One region of the Amycolatopsis sp. NPDC004625 genome, then DNA from elsewhere that is predicted to be linked to it. Evidence: riboswitches for the same ligand, from Rfam matches in the RefSeq annotation. Region 1 holds a riboswitch; each other region holds the start of a gene.

Region 1 (5,241 bases):
CGCCGAGCACCGGCCCGTGACCGGCCTGAAGTCGTCGCTGCGGGCGCGGCGGCTCGGGTTCGCGCGCACCTGCTACGACCACCTCGCCGGCGAGCTCGGTGTCGCCCTCCGCGACGGCATGCTGGCCACCGGCCTGGTCGACACCGCGGACGGCCTGACGCTGACCCCGCGCGGCCGCGCGGTGCTGGACACCCTGGGCGTGCCGGTCGCCGCCGGGCGGCGGCCGCTGCTGCGTGACTGTCTGGATTGGACGGAACGCCGCGATCACCTGGCCGGGGCGTTGCCCGCGGCCCTGCTCGACCGGGCCGTCGACGCCGGCTGGGTGAGCCGGGACGGCCACCGCGCGGTCAAGGTGCGGCCGGCGGCGGAGAAGCCGTTCGCGGCCCTGGGCGTCGACCTCGGCGCGTTGGTCCGGCCTTAACACACCGGGTGTCCGCCGCGGGGCAGCGGTACACGAACGAGTTAACCCCACCGCTTCACTATTCTGAGTGCCCCACGGCACTCGGGAGGGAGGCGGCATGGACCAGCTCCCCGTGCTGCTCGGCGTCGGCGGTGTCGTGCTGCTCGCCTCCGTGCTGGCCGTGCGCGTTTCGATCCGGCTCGGCCTCCCTTCGCTGCTGCTCTACCTCGCGATGGGCGTGCTGCTCGGCGAAGCCGGCTTCGGCATCCGGTTCGACAACCCCGAGCTGACCCAGTCGCTCGGCCTCGCCGCGCTCGTCATGATCCTCGCCGAAGGTGGCTTGACGACCCGGTGGTCGGCGGTGAAACCGGCGCTGGGCACCGGAATCGCACTGTCCACAGTAGCCGTCGTGGTGAGCGTCGCGGTCACCGGCGCGGCCCTGCACTGGCTGCTGGGGCTCGACTGGCGGCTCGCGCTGCTGTGGGGCGCGGTGCTCGCGTCCACCGACGCGGCGGCGGTGTTCTCCGTCCTGCGCACGGCCGGCATCGGAAAACGGCTCACCGGCGCGCTCGAACTCGAGTCGGGGATCAACGACGCGCCGGCCTACATCGCCGTCGTGGTGCTGGCCGAAGGCACCACTGTGGACTGGACGCTGCCGCTGCTGGTGGTCTACGAGCTGACGGCGGGCCTGGTCATCGGCCTCGCCTTCGGCTGGCTCGGCGGGTTCGCGCTGCGCCGGGCCGCGCTGCCGGCGACCGGCCTGTACCCGCTGGCGACGGTCGCGGTGTGCGTCGTCGCCTACTCGTCCGGGCAGCTGCTGCACGCGTCCGGGCTGCTCGCCACCTACGTCGCCGCGCTCGTGCTCGGCAATTCGCGGCTGCCGCACCGGTCCGACACGCTGTCGTTCGCCGAGGGGCTCGGCTGGCTGGCCCAGATCGGGCTGTTCGTGCTGCTCGGCCTGTTCGCCTCGCCGGGCCGGCTGCTCGACGCGATCGTGCCGGGCCTGGTCGCGGGGGCCGTCGTGCTGCTGCTGGCGCGGCCGATCTCGGTCGTGCTGTCCATGCTGCCGTTCCGGCTGCCCTGGCGGGAACAGGCGTTCCTGTCGTGGGCCGGGCTGCGCGGTGCCGTGCCGATCGTGCTCGCCATGATCCCGCTGTCGCACGACCTGCCCGGCGCCCAGCGGCTGGTCGACGCGGTGTTCGTGCTGGTCATCGTGCTGACGCTGGTGCAGGGGGCCACGCTCGGGCCGCTCGCCCGCCGGCTCGGGCTGGCCAAGAAGTCCGAGGCACACGAGATCGAGGTCGACTCCGCGCCGCTGGACGAGCTGGGCGCCGAACTGCTGCAGGTCCGGATCCAGCCGGGGTCGAAGCTGCACGGCGTGTACCTGTCCGAGCTGCGGCTGCCCATCGGGGCCACGATCAGCCTGGTCGTGCGGTCCGGCGCGGGCTTCACGCCGCAGAAGACCAGCCGGCTGCAGGAGAACGACCAGTTGCTGGTCGTGACGACGAGCGCGGTCCGCGACGCCGTCGAACGCCGGCTCCGCGCGGTCGACCGGGCCGGGCGCCTGGCCCGCTGGAAGGGCGAGTCCGGGCGCTGAGCACGCTCTGTGAGCGGCGTCTCAGAATGTGCGACGGGGGTTGGCGCCCGGACGCGCTCTCGGTTACCTTTCGAACCAGGTCATGAGTGCCAGCGCGAAGCCCCGGCTTGCTGGCCGGCAACCCTCCTACCGCGGTGGGGTGCCCCGGGTGAAGACCGGGCCGGTCGCGCCGTGCGACGGGCAAGCGCGGGCCCCTCGCCGGGGGTCCCCCGGATCGCCGAGGAGGCACCCGATGACTCTCGCCCTCGACCGCACCCAGCCCGAAACCGTTGCCGTGCCGGACGTTCCGGCCGTGGCCGGCGCGGCTCTGCGCGTCCCGCTGGTGACCGGCGGGGACATCGGCTACGCCAACCTCGACCACGCGGCGAGCGCCCCCTGCCTCGACGCCGTCCGTGCGAAGGTCGACGAGTTCCTGCCCTGGTACGCCAGCGTCCACCGCGGTGCCGGCTTCGCTTCGCAGGTCTCCACGAAACTCTACGAGCGCACTCGCGACGTCCTGCGCCGCTTCGTCGGCGCGCGGCGGACCGACACCGTCGTGTTCACCCGCAACACGACCGACGCCTTCAACCTGCTCGCCCGCAGCCTGCCGCGGCACACCACGGTGATCGTGTTCGACACCGAGCACCACGCCGCGCTGCTGCCGTGGCCGGGGCCGAACGTGCGCCGGCTGCCGACCCCGCGCACCCGCCTCGCCGCGGTCTCCGCCGTCGACGAAGCGCTCGCGGACGCCCCGCAGGGCCCGCGGCTGGTCGTCGTCACCGGAGCGTCCAATGTGACCGGTGAGCTGCTCCCGGTGGCCGAAATCGCCGCGGTGGCCCGGAAACACGGCGCCCGCGTCGCGCTCGACGCCGCCCAGCTGGCCCCGCACCGCCGGCTCTCGATCAGGGAACTGGACGTCGACTACGTCGCCGTGTCCGGCCACAAGCTGTACGCGCCCTTCGGCGCCGGCGCGCTGATCGGCCGCGCCGACTGGCTGCGCGCGGCCCGGCCGTACCTCGCCGGCGGCGGCGCGACCAAGCTCGTCACCGAGAACGCCGTCGTCTGGAACACCGGCCCGGAGCGCCACGAAGCCGGCTCGCCCAACACCGTCGGCGTGTACGCCCTCGGCGTCGCGTGCGAAACCCTGAGCGCGAGCTGGGACGCGGTCGTGGCGCACGAGCAGGCGCTGCTCGCGCGGTTGCGCAAGGGCCTGGAGGGCATCCCGGGCTGCGCCGAACTGCGGCTGTTCGACGCGCCGGTCGACCGCGTCGGCACGGTGAGCTTCGTCGTCGACGGCTTCGACCCGGGCTGGCTCGCGGCGGTGCTGTCCGCCGAATACGGCATCGGCGTCCGCGACGGCGCGTTCTGCGCCCACATCGCGGCGAAGCGCCTGATCGGCGTCACCGGCGGAGACGGGCAGCAGGCGGTCCGGGTGAGCCTCGGCCTCGGCAGCACCGAGGAGCACGTCGACCGCGTGGTGCTGGCGCTGCGGCAGATCGTCGCGCGCGGAGCCCGCTGGGAGTACGCGAAGGTGGACGGCCGCTGGGCGCCGGTGGGCGACCCGCGGGAGCTGCCGCCGTTCTGCTGAGCGTTAGCCTGGGCCGATGGGGAGAGGGCCGCGCACCTGGTTTCCGCCGGCACTGCTGGGATTCGCCCAGATCGGCTTGGCGGCCGTGCAGTTGCTGTCACGCCGCAGCCCGGGCGAAAGCGTATCCGCGAACCTCCTGCTCGCCCCGGCGGTCCCGGCCGGTGCGACGGAGTACAGCCGCGCGTACTCGCTGCCCCTGGCCGATTTCCACACGGCGGGCAGCGGCTGGCCGGCCGGGCCCCTGTGGCTGGTCGCGCTCGGCGTGGCGGTCGTCGGCACGGCCGTCTGGTACGCGCTCGCCCGGCGGCCCGTCCGGCTCGGGTGGTTCGTCCTGGGCACGATCGGCGCGCTGCTCGCCGTTCCGCTGCTCGACCTGGTCGGATCCTGGCAGTTCCGGCTGGGCGACGGGCTGCGCGGCCCGCTGCTGGCCACGCTGGGCCTGCTGCTGCTCGCCGCGTACGAGCGCAGCCGGCTCGTCCTGGTGACGGCGGCCGCGTACGCGCTGGTCGCCGTGGTGCTCTCGGCGGACCTGGTGGGCGTCCTCGGTTCGGCGTTGATCCTGCTCGCCGCCGCCTTCACGGCGTTGCTGCGCGGCCGCCACGACACCGCCGCCGACACGGCCTGACCAGCGCCGTGGACAATGGACCGGTGAGCACCGAGCCCAGCCACTCCGAACCCGACACCGAAGCCGCCGCCGAGGTGGCGCCCGAGACCGTCCAGGAGGCGCCGGAAGCCCCGGCGAAGCCGCTGCCGAAGCGGCGGGTCGGCTGGGTGTTCGCGGTCGCCGTCGTGTTCTGGGCGATCGACCTGGTGACGAAGAACCTGGTCGTCGCGAACCTGGAGGGCAAGGAGCCGGTCAAGGTCCTCGGCGGGCTGATCTACCTGCAGGTGATCCGCAACCCCGGTGCCGCGTTCTCGATGGCAACCGGCATGACGTGGGTGCTCGCCCTGGTCGCCCTCGCCGTGGTCGTCGCGATCGTCTGGCTGTCGCGGCGGCTGCGCTCGATCGGCTGGGCGATCGGCCTCGGCCTGGTGCTCGCCGGCGCCACCGGCAACCTGACCGACCGCATCTTCCGCGCGCCCGGCGGCCTGCAGGGCCACGTCGTCGACTTCATCTCGGCCTTCGCCCCCAACGGCAAGGGCTTCGCGATCTTCAACATCGCCGACTCCGCGATCTGCGTCGGCGGCGCGCTCATCGTGCTGCTGTCCCTGCTGGGCAAGGACTACGACGGCACGTCGACCAAGGACAAGAAGAACAAGGAGCAGGCGTGAGCTCGCGGATGCTCCCGGTACCCGACGGGCTCGACGGGATGCGGGTCGACGCCGGCCTCGCCAAGCTGCTCGGGCTGTCCCGCACGGTCGTCGCCGAGCTCGCCGAGTCCGGGGACGTGCTGCTCGACGGCCGTCCCGCGGGCAAGTCCGACCGCCTCTCCGGCGGCGGTCTGCTGGAGATCACCCTGCCCGAGCCGGCGAACCCGGTCGAGGTCGTCGCGCAGCCGGTCGAAGGCATGCAGATCCTGCACGACGACGACGACATCGTGGTGATTTCCAAGCCGGTCGGCGTCGCGGTGCACCCGAGCCCGGGCTGGACCGGCCCGACCGTCGTCGGCGGCCTCGCCGCGGCCGGTCTGCGCATCGCGACCTCGGGGGCGGCCGAGCGCCAGGGCGTGGTCCACC
Region 2 (5,241 bases), on a different contig from region 1:
GGTCGTCGTTGCCGAACGCCCGAAACCCGTGCGCAGCGCGGGGTACGCCGATCGGCAGGCCGGTGCCCGGTCGGTCGTGCTCGCGGCCGACGTACTCACCGTGTCCGTCGACGGCCGGCCCGTCCCGTCGTCCGGGCGCGTCCTGCTCCTGGCGCCGGTCGCGCAGTGGACTTCCCTGCTGCCAGGCCAAGAACTCGCCGTGACCGGGCTGCTGATGCCGCCGCGCGGCTCGGACCTGACCGTCGCGGTGCTCTCCGTGCGCGGACCACCGGGCGAGCCCGGCCCGGCGCCGTGGTGGCAACGGACCGCAGCCTGGCTGCGCACCGGCTTGCACGACCTGTGCCAAGACCTGCCCGACGAACCCGGGGGCCTCCTGCCGGGCCTCGTACTCGGCGACACGAGCGCGCTGTCGCCGCGCGTCGAGCAGGAGTTCGTCACCGCGGGCCTCGCGCACCTCACCGCGGTCAGCGGCGGGAACCTGGCGGTCGTCTGCGGTGCGGTGCTGCTCCTGCTGCGCCTGCTCCGGCTCGGGCCGCGGTTGTCGGCGACGGCGGCCGGGACGTGCCTGGCCGGGTTCCTCGTCCTGGTCGGCCCGGAGCCGAGCGTGCTGCGGGCGGGCGTCATGGCGGCGGTGGCGTTGCTGGCGCTGGCCTTGGGACGGCGAGGGTCGGCGCTGCCCGCGCTCGCGTTCGCGGTGTGCGTGCTGGTGGTGGCGGATCCGGCGATGGCCACGGACTTCGGGTTCGCCCTGTCGGTCTGCGCCACCGCCGGGCTCGTCCTGCTCGCGCCCCGCTGGGCCGGTGCGCTGGTCCGCCGCGGGATCCCGCCGGGCTTCGCCGAAGGGCTCGCGATCCCGCTGGCGGCCTTCCTCGTGACAGCGCCGGTCCTCGCCGGCATGGCGGGCTCGGTGAGCCTGGTTTCGGTGCTGACCAACATCCTCGCCGCCCCCGTGGTGGCGCCGGCGACGGTGCTGGGCGTGCTCGCGACGCTGACCGGTCCGTGGTGGCCGGGCGCCGGGAAGGTCCTGGTGCACCTGGCCGATCCCGAAGCCCGCTGGCTGATCACGGTGGCCCGGCACGGCGCACGGGCCCCGGGCGCGGTCATCACCTGGCCCGGCGGCTGGGTGGGCGGGCTCCTCGCGGCCGCCGCCCTTGGCGCGCTGGTGCTCGCGGCGCGGCACCGGCGCGTGCGGGTGCTCCTGGCCGTGCTCGTCGTCGGGGCGCTGCTGGTGTTCGTGCCGGTGAAGGTGCTGGCGCCGGGCTGGCCACCGCGGAACTGGGCGGTGGTCGAGTGCGACGTCGGTCAGGGTGACGCCGTCGTGCTGGCGACCGCGTCGCCCGGCCGCGCGGTTGTCATCGACACCGGACCCGAGCCGGGCCCGGTCGACGAGTGCCTGCACCGGCTGGGCGTCGACCGGATCCCGCTGCTGGTGCTGAGCCACCTGCACGCCGACCACATCGGCGGGCTCCCCTCGGTCTTCGACGGCCGGGCGGTGGGCGCCATCGCCGTCGGGCCCGGGCGCGCGCCGGAGTGGGCGTGGCGGCAGGTCGCCGCGGAAGCGGCCCGGCAGGCGGTGCCGCTGGTGGAGCTGAGCCCGGGGGAGCGGCTGGAGTGGCCCGGGCTGTCCCTGAACGTGCTCGGCCCGCGGTACGTGCCGTCCCGCTCACCCGGGCAGCAGGACGGCACCACGATCAACAACAGTTCCGTGGTGCTGCGCGCGGAAACCCCGGCCGGCCGGGTCCTGCTGACCGGCGACGTCGAGCTGGCGGCACAGGCGGACCTGCTGGCGGACATCGGAGACTTGAGAGCGGAGGTCCTGAAAGTTCCCCACCACGGCTCGCGATACTCGCTGCCGGCGTTCCTCGCGGCGGTGGGGCCCCGGGTGGCGTTGGTGAGCGTCGGCGCGGGAAATACGTACGGCCACCCGAACAAGTCCACATTGGACACATTGACGGCGTTGGGAGCCCGGGTGACGAGAACGGACCTCGACGGCGACACGGCTGTGGTACCCGACCCGGCAGGCCCGGCACTAGCGCGGCGCGGCGAGCCCCGCGGACCGCCGCGCCGCTGACCCGCGGCGGGCAGGCCGTGCTGCTCGGCCGGGCCTGGTGGCGCGGCGAAACTGGCCGAGGGACCGCCGCCCGTGGGCTGATGAAGCTGCCCACAGGGCCGAGCGTGGTAGCCGTGCTCAGACCGCTGCCTCGTCGCCGAACCGCTTGCCGGGGGTGGGTGGGCAAGCTCTGCCCACCCACCCCGGGCGGTGGCTCAGTAGCCGAGGGCCTTGTTCACCGCGGCGGCCGACGGCGGCAGCGTCGCCTTCGGGCCGACGTGGTTCTCGATCGCGTCCAGGGTCTTGAGGCCGTCGCCGGTGATGAGGAGGACCGTCTCCGCGTCCGGGTCCAGCTTGCCCGTCTCGACCAGCTTCTTCGCCGTCGCGACCGTCACCCCGCCGGCCGTCTCGGTGAAGATGCCCTCGGTGCGGGCCAGCAGGCGGATGCCTTCGACCACCTCTTCGTCCGAGACGTCCTCGATCGCGCCGCCGGTGCGGTTGACGATGTCGAGCACGTACGGGCCGTCGGCCGGGTTGCCGATCGCCAGCGAGCGGGCGATCGTGTCCGGCTTGACCGGCTGGACCACGTCGTGGCCTTCGCGGAAGGCCGCCGACACCGGGGAGCAGCCGGTCGCCTGGGCGCCGAACACCTTGTACGGGCTGGCTTCCACCAGGCCGAGCTGGCCCAGCTCGCGGAAACCCTTGTCCACCTTGGTCAGCTGCGAACCGGAGGCGATCGGGACGACGATCTGCGGCGGGATGCGCCAGCCGAGCTGCTCGGCGACCTCGAAGGCCAGCGTCTTCGAGCCCTCCGAGTAGTACGGCCGGACGTTCACGTTCACGAACGCCCACTTCGGGTGCTCACCGGCGAGCTCGGTGGCGAGGCGGTTGACGTCGTCGTAGTTGCCGTCGATGGCGAGGAGGTCGCCGTCGTAGACCGCGGTGGTGAGGATCTTGGCGCGCTCGAGGGTCTTGGGGATCAGCACGACCGACCGCCAGCCGGCGCGGGCCGCGGCGGCGGCCGTCGCGTTGGCCAGGTTGCCGGTCGACGGACACGCGAGCACCTCGAACCCGAACTCGCGGGCCGCGGCCAGCGCGACCGCGACCACGCGGTCCTTGAACGAGTGCGTCGGGTTTCCGGTGTCGTCCTTGACCCACACGCGCTTGAGGCCGAGTTCCTTGGCGAGGCGGTCGGCGCGGACCAGCCGCGTCGCGCCCGGCTCGGTGTTCGGGATCTCTTCGACGTTGGACGGAACCGGGAGGAGCTTCTTGTAGCGCCAGATGTTCTTCGGGCCCGCCTCGATGTCCTCGCGGCGCACACGGCCGAAGTCGTAGGCGACCTCGAGCGGCGAGAAGTCTTCGGCGGAAACGAACTCCGGGGCGAGCGGCTGCCGGTGGCCCTCTTCCTTCGACACCAGTTCGACGGCGGGACCGAGATCCGGGGTCTTGGTGGTGGAGGTCGTGCCGAGGGTGGCGGTCATCGCGAGGTTCCTTTCCTCATCTGCCCCGCCGAAGCGGGCCGGAATTGGCACCGTGGTCGTCAGCTACCCCGCGATCGCGGGATGACAGGCTGTACGCCGGTTGCCGGGGCTTCGTCGGGCCGTTCCCTCTGCCCCTCTGGATGAGCGGTATTCGGTTGTCGGTGCACGCACGCCGGATCTCCCCGGGGCGGCTGCCTCGGCTACACCGTACGACATCGCGCGCGGGCCGTGCCACGGTGGCCGGTCGACATCACCGGAGCGGGGGCACGACAGCGCAAGTGAGAAGATTCCGGGGTGACCGCGCAAGCCACCGCCCCGGCCCCGCTGCACCTGGTGCTGGGCGAGGAAGAACTGCTGATCGAGCGGGCCGTCCGCGAAACGCTCGCGGCCGCCCGCGCGATGGACGCGACGGCGGAGCTGACCCGGGCCCGGGTGTCCGATCTCACAGCCCCCGAGCTGGCCGAACTGGTCAGTCCGTCGCTGTTCAGCGAGGGCCGGGTGATCGTCCTCGAGTCGGCCCAGGACATCTCGCAGGAGCTGGCCGACGCCGTGGCGAGCTACCTGAAGGACCCGGCGGACGGGGTCGTGCTCGTCGTCGTGCACACCGGCGGTGGCCGCAGCAAGGCGGGCAAGACGCTCCCGGCGGCGCTGAAGAAGGCCGGAGCCGAGGTCACGGAGTGCCCGAAGCTGACCAAGCCGGCCGAGCGGGAGCAGTTCGTGCGCCACGAGGTGCGCCGGGTGGGCGGCAAAATCGACCCGGCCGGGGTCGCCGCGCTGATCGACGCCGTCGGCTCCGACCTGCGGGAACTCTCCTCCGCGGCGACGCAGCTGGTCGCGGACACGGACGGCGCCGTCGACGCCGAGGCGGTCCGCCGCTACCACCGCGGCCGCGCCGACGTGACCGGGTTCGCGGTCGCGGAGAAGGCGGTGAGTGGTGACCGAGCGGCGGCGCTGGAGTCACTGCGCTGGGCGATGCAGCTGGGGGTCCCGCACGTCCTGGTCGCCGACGCGCTGGCCGACGCGGTCCGCACGATCGCCCGGGTCTCCGGCGCCGGCCGGGGCAACCCGAACCAGCTGGCGGGCGAGCTGGGCATGCCGCCGTGGAAGATCCGCAAGGCCCAGGGCCAGTCCCGCGGCTGGAACCCCGACGGCCTGGCGGTGGCTATGCGCGTGGTGGCGAGGCTGAACGCCGAGGTCAAAGGTGTGGCGGCGGACCCGGGCTACGCGCTGGAGCGAGCGGTCCTCGAGGTCGCCGCAGCCAAGGGCGATCGCTGACCGCAGCGCCGAGCTACGCATTGAAGGGCACGTGCTGTAGGCGGGCCAGGCGCTGGAGGGCCTGCGGGCGACCGCTGGGCCGCGCGCTGGAGGGCGCGGTTCTCGATGCGGCCGCCGAGCGTGCGGGCGGACTCGAGCTACGCGCCGGAGGCGACCCGCTGACCGCTGCGGGACGGACCCGAGCTGCGGGAAACGCGGTCCTCAAGGCGACTGCCGCAGAGCAACGCCGGAAACCCGCCCGGCCCTTACCGGGCGGCTGGCTCGCGGCGAAAGGCCCGGCCACCCCACGCGCCCCCGACCCCCTACCCCGCGCATGAAGAAGGCCCCGGCCGAAGCCGGGGCCTTCCCAGAAATCAAACCAGCTCAGAGCGCGTTGACGCGCTTCGCCAGCGCCGACTTCTTGTTCGCGGCCTGGTTGGCGTGGATGACGCCCTT
Region 3 (5,241 bases), on a different contig from region 1:
GCGACGCCGAGGGAGACGCCGTCCAGCAGCGGGCGAATCCCGTAGGACTTGCTCACCGCTTCCAGGTTGACCAGGTTGGCCATCCGCTCAGCCGATCCTTTCCACAATGATGAAACGGGTCGCCACGATGGTGGTCGTGTCGTCCACGGTGAATTCCGGATCCTCCAGTACGGCGCGCACCTCCGCGCCCTGCCAGAACTTCTCGTGCTCCGCGCGCCACTCGGCGACGCTCGTGAAGCCCTCGCCTTCGCCGACCGCGTGCTCCAGGTCCACTTCGGACAGTGGGAGCACACGCACCCCGACGGTTTCGATGACCGCGACCCCGGCGCCGGCGGAATCGAGCACCAGTTCCCCCTCACCCACCGCAGGCAACGCTTCGCCGGCCCGCTCGTATTCCGCGAGCAGGGCCGAGGTCGTCGTCTTCTCCCCGGCCAGGATCGCCGCGACCAGTTTGTCGCGCAACGGCCCCGGGAACGCGAACTCGGCGTGCTTCACGCGTGCACCCGCGGCGGCGCCGGGCGTGGCGCGTCGTCCCCGCCGACCACCCGCGCGCCGGGGACCGGGCCGTGGGCCACGCGGACCGTCCGGCACACCCCCGCGCCCGACAGCTCGGCCGCCACCTCCACCGCCGACTGCCCGTCCTCGCAGAGGAACGCGCACGTCGGGCCGGAGCCGGACACCGTGCCCGCCAGGGCGCCCGCGTTCACCCCCGCCCGCAGCGTGCGGCGCAGGTCCGGCCGCAGCGAAACCGCCGCCGCCTGCAGGTCGTTGCCCAGCAGCAGGGCCAGCTGCCGCGGATCACCCGAGGCCAGCGCCTCGACGACCGGCGTGTGCGAACCGATCCGGGGCGGGTTGCCCGCCGCGCGCAAGCGGTCCAGCTCGCCGAAGACCTTCGGCGTCGACAGCCCTTCGGCGTCGAACGCCAGCACCCAGTGGAACGTGTGCCGCGACAGCACCGGGACCAGCTGCTCGCCGCGGCCGGTGCCCAGCGCGGTGCCGCCGTAGAGCGCGAACGGGACGTCGCTGCCCAGGCCGGCAGCGATCTCGGCCAGCTCGTCGCGCGTGACGTCGAGGTTCCAGAGCGAAGCGAGCCCGACCAGCGTCGCCGCCGCGTCGGCGCTGCCGCCCGCCATGCCGCCGGCCACCGGGATGCCCTTGCGCAGCACCACCCGCACCTTCGGGTCGCCGGTGCGGCCGACGTGCGCGGCCAGCGCCTCGACGGCCCGCCAGGCCAGGTTCTCCGGGCCGGTCGGGACCGCGCCCTCCCCCTCGCCGTAGACCTCGATGCCGGGCTCTTCGGTGACCGCGACGGTCACCTCGTCGGTCAGCGACAGCGCCTGGAACACGGTGACCAGCTCGTGGTAACCGTCTTCGCGCAGGTCGTCGACCGAAAGGTGCAGGTTGACCTTGGCCGGGACCCGGACGGTGACTGGGGGCGGAACTACGGCGAGCACCCGACCAGCCTACGTGCCCGCGGAAACGCCCCGATGCGACCTGCGCATCGGGGCGGTGACCAGCCGGGGGTCAGGCGGCGGCGACACCCTGCGGGCCACGCGCGGTGTGCGTCACGTGGCCGCCGCGCTCGGCGACCCAGGCCAGGGCCGCGTCGGCCCGCTCGCCGCGGACACCCAGGCGGAAGCGGCCGACCGGGGTGTCGCCGATGCGGGTCAGGCCGCCGCCGATGGTGGCGAACTCGACGTCGAACCGGCCCGCGGCCTCGGGCAGCAGCGCGCCCACCGAGGCGAAGCCGACCAGCACGACGTCCGCCGAGCGGTCGTAGCGCGCCGTCTGCGAGCGGGTGGTCTCGATGGCCGGCAGGAGCGCCTGCGCGGTGCGGCTGGCGGGGTCGGAGATCAGGTCGAGCACCGAGCCGCGCTCGACGACGGTGCCGTCCTCCAGCACCGCGACGTCGTCGCAGACCCGGCGGACCACGCCCGCGTCCGGCGTCGTGACGACGACCGTGACCCCGAGCTCGGACCGGGCCCGGTCGAGGACGGTGAGCACCGCGCCGGCCTCCTCCGGGTCGACACCGGCGGTCGGGTCGTCGGCGAGCAGCACGGCGGGCGCCGCCGCCAGAGCCTTCGCGACCGCGACGCGGCGGAGCTGGCCGACGGTCAGTTCACCGGGGCGCTGCGCGGCACGCGGGGTCAGGCCGACGAGGTCGAGCAGCGAGCCGACCCGGCTGCGGCGCTGCGGGCCGTCGACGCCGAGCTGCTCGAGCGGGGAGGCGATGTTGCCGGCGATGGTGCGCTCGGCGATCAGCTCCGGTTTCGTGGACACCACGCCGAGCTGACGGCGGATTTCGCGGAGGCGGCGGCCGTCGAGGGTGCCGGTGTTGAGGCCGTCGAGCCGCACGACACCGCGGTCGGGGCGCTCCTGCAGCGCGATGCACCGGGCGAGGACGGACTTGCCGGACCCGGCCGGGCCGACCACGCCGAACAGTGAGCCGGCCTGGACGTCGACGCTCACGTCCCGCAGGGCGAGGACCGAATTTCCGTTGGTGGCAAAGGATTTGGACAGGTTTTCGACGGTGATCACGAAGGCTCCAGAAAACGGGGCGCACCCGCGCGGGGGCGCCCGGCCGCAAGCGAAGTCCGTCCGATTGGGACGGTGCGTGAAGAAGAGGTGGACCGGCTAGGACAAGCTCAGCGGGAGCGTCGACATGCGGTCACGGAGCGGCGGCCTTCGTCGACTACGCGACGCCTGGTCAGGAGCAGGGGGCGAGCTACCCTCTTCATCGAAAACGGCCTCCATCGGTCCTGGCGGTAGCACCTGCCCTGTGGAGGGTGGTTGCTGCGACTTCGGCGAGCCAGGTCTCTCAGTCGCTCGGGATGGACGTACTGAGTAAAACCGATCCCGAGGAGCGAACGCAAGCCTGTTGGCCCAGATCACACGAGTGGCGGTGTCCGGATGACGGGATCACGGGCGACGGGGGCGTATTTTCACGCCTCCACTGTGGATGCTCAACGCGCGGCGGCGATCCGGGCGAAGGCGTGCACGTCCAGCTGCTCGCCCCGGGTTTTCGGGTCGATCCCGGCGGCCGTCAGCAGCTCGCCGGCCCGCTCGGCCGAGCCCGCCCAGCCCGCGAGCGCGGCGCGGAGGGTCTTCCTGCGCTGTGAGAAGGCCGCGTCCACCAGGCCGAAGAGGAGGTCCCGGTCCGCGGACGCCGTCGTTTCGCCGCGTTCGAACGCGACGAGCGCGGAATCGACGTTCGGCACGGGCCAGAACACCGAGCGTGGCACGGCGGCGACCTTGCGTGCGGGGCCGTACCAGGCGAGCTTGACGCTCGGCACGCCGTAGATCCGGCTGCCGGGGCCGGCGGCCATCCGGTCGGCGACCTCGGTCTGGACCATGACAAGCCCGCTCTTCAGCGACGGCACCTCGGCGAGCAGATGCAGCACGACCGGCACGGCGACGTTGTAGGGCAGGTTGGCGACGAGCGCGGTCGGCTCGCCCAGTTCTCCGCGGGTGACGCGCAGGGCATCGGCCCCGACGACGGTCAGCCGTTCCGCGGCTTCCGGACCCCGCTCGGCGACGGTCTTCGGGAGCCGCTCGGCGAGCTTGGGGTCGATCTCGACGGCGACGACGCGCGCGCCGGTGGCGAGCAGCCCGAGCGTCAGCGAACCGAGCCCGGGTCCGACCTCGAGGACGACGTCACCGGCGGAGACGCCCGCCAGCTCGACGATCCGGCGGACGGTGTTGGGATCGTGCACGAAGTTCTGCCCGAGCTTCTTGGTCGGCCGAACGTCGAGTTCGGCCGCCAGCCCCCGGATCTCGGCAGGTCCCAGCAGTTCAACCACCGGACGAGCCTACCCATCGTGCTCCGCCCCGGTCCGCTCGGTGCAAGTAGTCGTGAGTGATAAGGCGGGTTAGAACCCGCCTTACCACTCACGACCGCCGCGGCAGACCACCCAACGCGAGACGGCCCCCGTCCCTGAGTGGGACGGGGGCCGTTCGGAAAGGGTGTCAGGCCTTCTTGCCGCAGACGGGCCAGGCGCCGTAGCCGCCGCGGGCGTCGCGGACCTTCTCCGCCACCGCGATCTGCTGCTCGCGGGAGGCCTGGTTCGGCAGGGCCGCGTACTGGGAGCCGCCGTAGGCGTTCCAGGTCTGCTTGTCGAACTGGAGGCCGCCGTAGTAGCCGTTGCCGGTGTTGGTGGCCCAGTTGCCGCCCGACTCGCACTGCGCGATGCGGTCCCACGCCGAGCCGTCGCCGATGTCCGGCGTCGGGGCCTTCTTCGTCCCGACGTGGATGATCTTCGGCTTCGGCTGGGTGATGACCTGCTCGGAGACGGTCTCCCGCCCGACCTCTTTGCCGTTCTTCTGCGTGACCTTGTAGGTCACCATCTTCTCGCCGGGCGTGCCCGGGTCTTCGACGCTGGTCTTGCCCTTGTCCAGGTCCGGGTCGTCGACGCGCTGCTCGGGCGGGTCGATGCTCTCCTTCTGGGTGACCGTCGAGACGCCGGTGCGGCTGATGTGCACCTCGGCGCCGTCGGTCAGCTTGACGTCCAGACCACCCTCGGCGGCGTCCTCCGGGCCCAGGGTGAGCTTGTACTCGCCCAGGAACTCCTTCGTCGTGACCGCGGTCGTCTTCACCTGCTTCGGCGCGTTGGCGCCGTCGTACAGGGTGATGTTCTTCAGGGTCTTGATCTCGACGGTGGCGCCCTGCAGGGGCAGCTCGCCGTCCTTCGGCATCGACATCCACGTGCCGGCCTTGTCCGTCTCGGCCATGCCGAGCTGGCTCAGGGCGTCGCCGAGGTGCGTCGCGCGGACCCAGGAGGTGCGCTCGGTGCCGTCGACGATCATCTTCAGCTGGCGGCCGCGCTCGAGCTTGATGACACCGCCGTCGCCGACCTCCGCCTGCGGGGAGGGGGACAGCGAGTCGTGCTCGCCGACGGACAGGCCCGCGTCTTCGAGCACCTCGCCGACAGTGCCGCCGAAGGAGTGCACGGTCTGCTGGTGGCCGTCGACGTCGACGGTGATGCTCTTGTTCATCGCCAGCGCGGCCGCGCCGCCGCCGGCGACGCTGATCATGACGCTGAGGACGGCGCCCTTGAGGAACCGGCGCTTCCAGACCTTCGTGGTCTGGCGGAGGCCCTCGTCCAGAGCCGCACGACGCGCTTCGGGGGAAGCGGTGCGGTCCTCCTCGAGGCCGTCCGGGATGACGATCGGCGGCAGGTACGTCGTCTCGGCGTTGATGAGCCGGATCAGCTCGTCGACGTCGACGTCGATCTCGGCCATCAT

Evidence for each region. A riboswitch is a leader RNA that binds a small molecule or an ion and turns the genes downstream of it on or off. The one in region 1 is predicted to bind S-adenosylmethionine.
Region 2: linked by a shared signal. The riboswitch ahead of thrC (threonine synthase) and the one ahead of ABZW17_RS33275 (aminotransferase class V-fold PLP-dependent enzyme) in region 1 are both predicted to bind S-adenosylmethionine.
Region 3: linked by a shared signal. The riboswitch ahead of ABZW17_RS11805 (ATP-binding cassette domain-containing protein) and the one ahead of ABZW17_RS33275 (aminotransferase class V-fold PLP-dependent enzyme) in region 1 are both predicted to bind S-adenosylmethionine.

Annotation. Positions count from the first base shown of each region.
Region 1 covers NZ_JBEXKX010000037.1:8,408-13,648, forward strand. The annotation lists gene ABZW17_RS33265 (metalloregulator ArsR/SmtB family transcription factor) at 1-421, shown strand, start outside; gene ABZW17_RS33270 (potassium/proton antiporter) at 519-1,997, shown strand; SAM riboswitch class IV at 2,076-2,190, shown strand; gene ABZW17_RS33275 (aminotransferase class V-fold PLP-dependent enzyme) at 2,230-3,564, shown strand; gene ABZW17_RS33280 (hypothetical protein) at 3,581-4,189, shown strand; gene lspA (signal peptidase II) at 4,213-4,836, shown strand; gene ABZW17_RS33290 (RluA family pseudouridine synthase) at 4,833-5,241, shown strand, end outside.
Region 2 covers NZ_JBEXKX010000002.1:120,607-125,847, forward strand. The annotation lists gene ABZW17_RS02335 (ComEC/Rec2 family competence protein) at 1-2,071, shown strand, start outside; gene thrC (threonine synthase) at 2,266-3,531, opposite strand; SAM riboswitch class I at 3,545-3,678, opposite strand; gene holA (DNA polymerase III subunit delta) at 3,826-4,806, shown strand; gene rpsT (30S ribosomal protein S20) at 5,170-5,241, opposite strand, start outside.
Region 3 covers NZ_JBEXKX010000008.1:151,736-156,976, forward strand. The annotation lists gene ABZW17_RS11790 (ABC-F family ATP-binding cassette domain-containing protein) at 1-83, opposite strand, end outside; gene ABZW17_RS11795 (ASCH domain-containing protein) at 88-495, opposite strand; gene ABZW17_RS11800 (4-(cytidine 5'-diphospho)-2-C-methyl-D-erythritol kinase) at 492-1,454, opposite strand; gene ABZW17_RS11805 (ATP-binding cassette domain-containing protein) at 1,525-2,538, opposite strand; SAM riboswitch class I at 2,748-2,838, opposite strand; gene rsmA (16S rRNA (adenine(1518)-N(6)/adenine(1519)-N(6))-dimethyltransferase RsmA) at 2,964-3,800, opposite strand; gene ABZW17_RS11815 (transglycosylase family protein) at 3,967-5,241, opposite strand, start outside.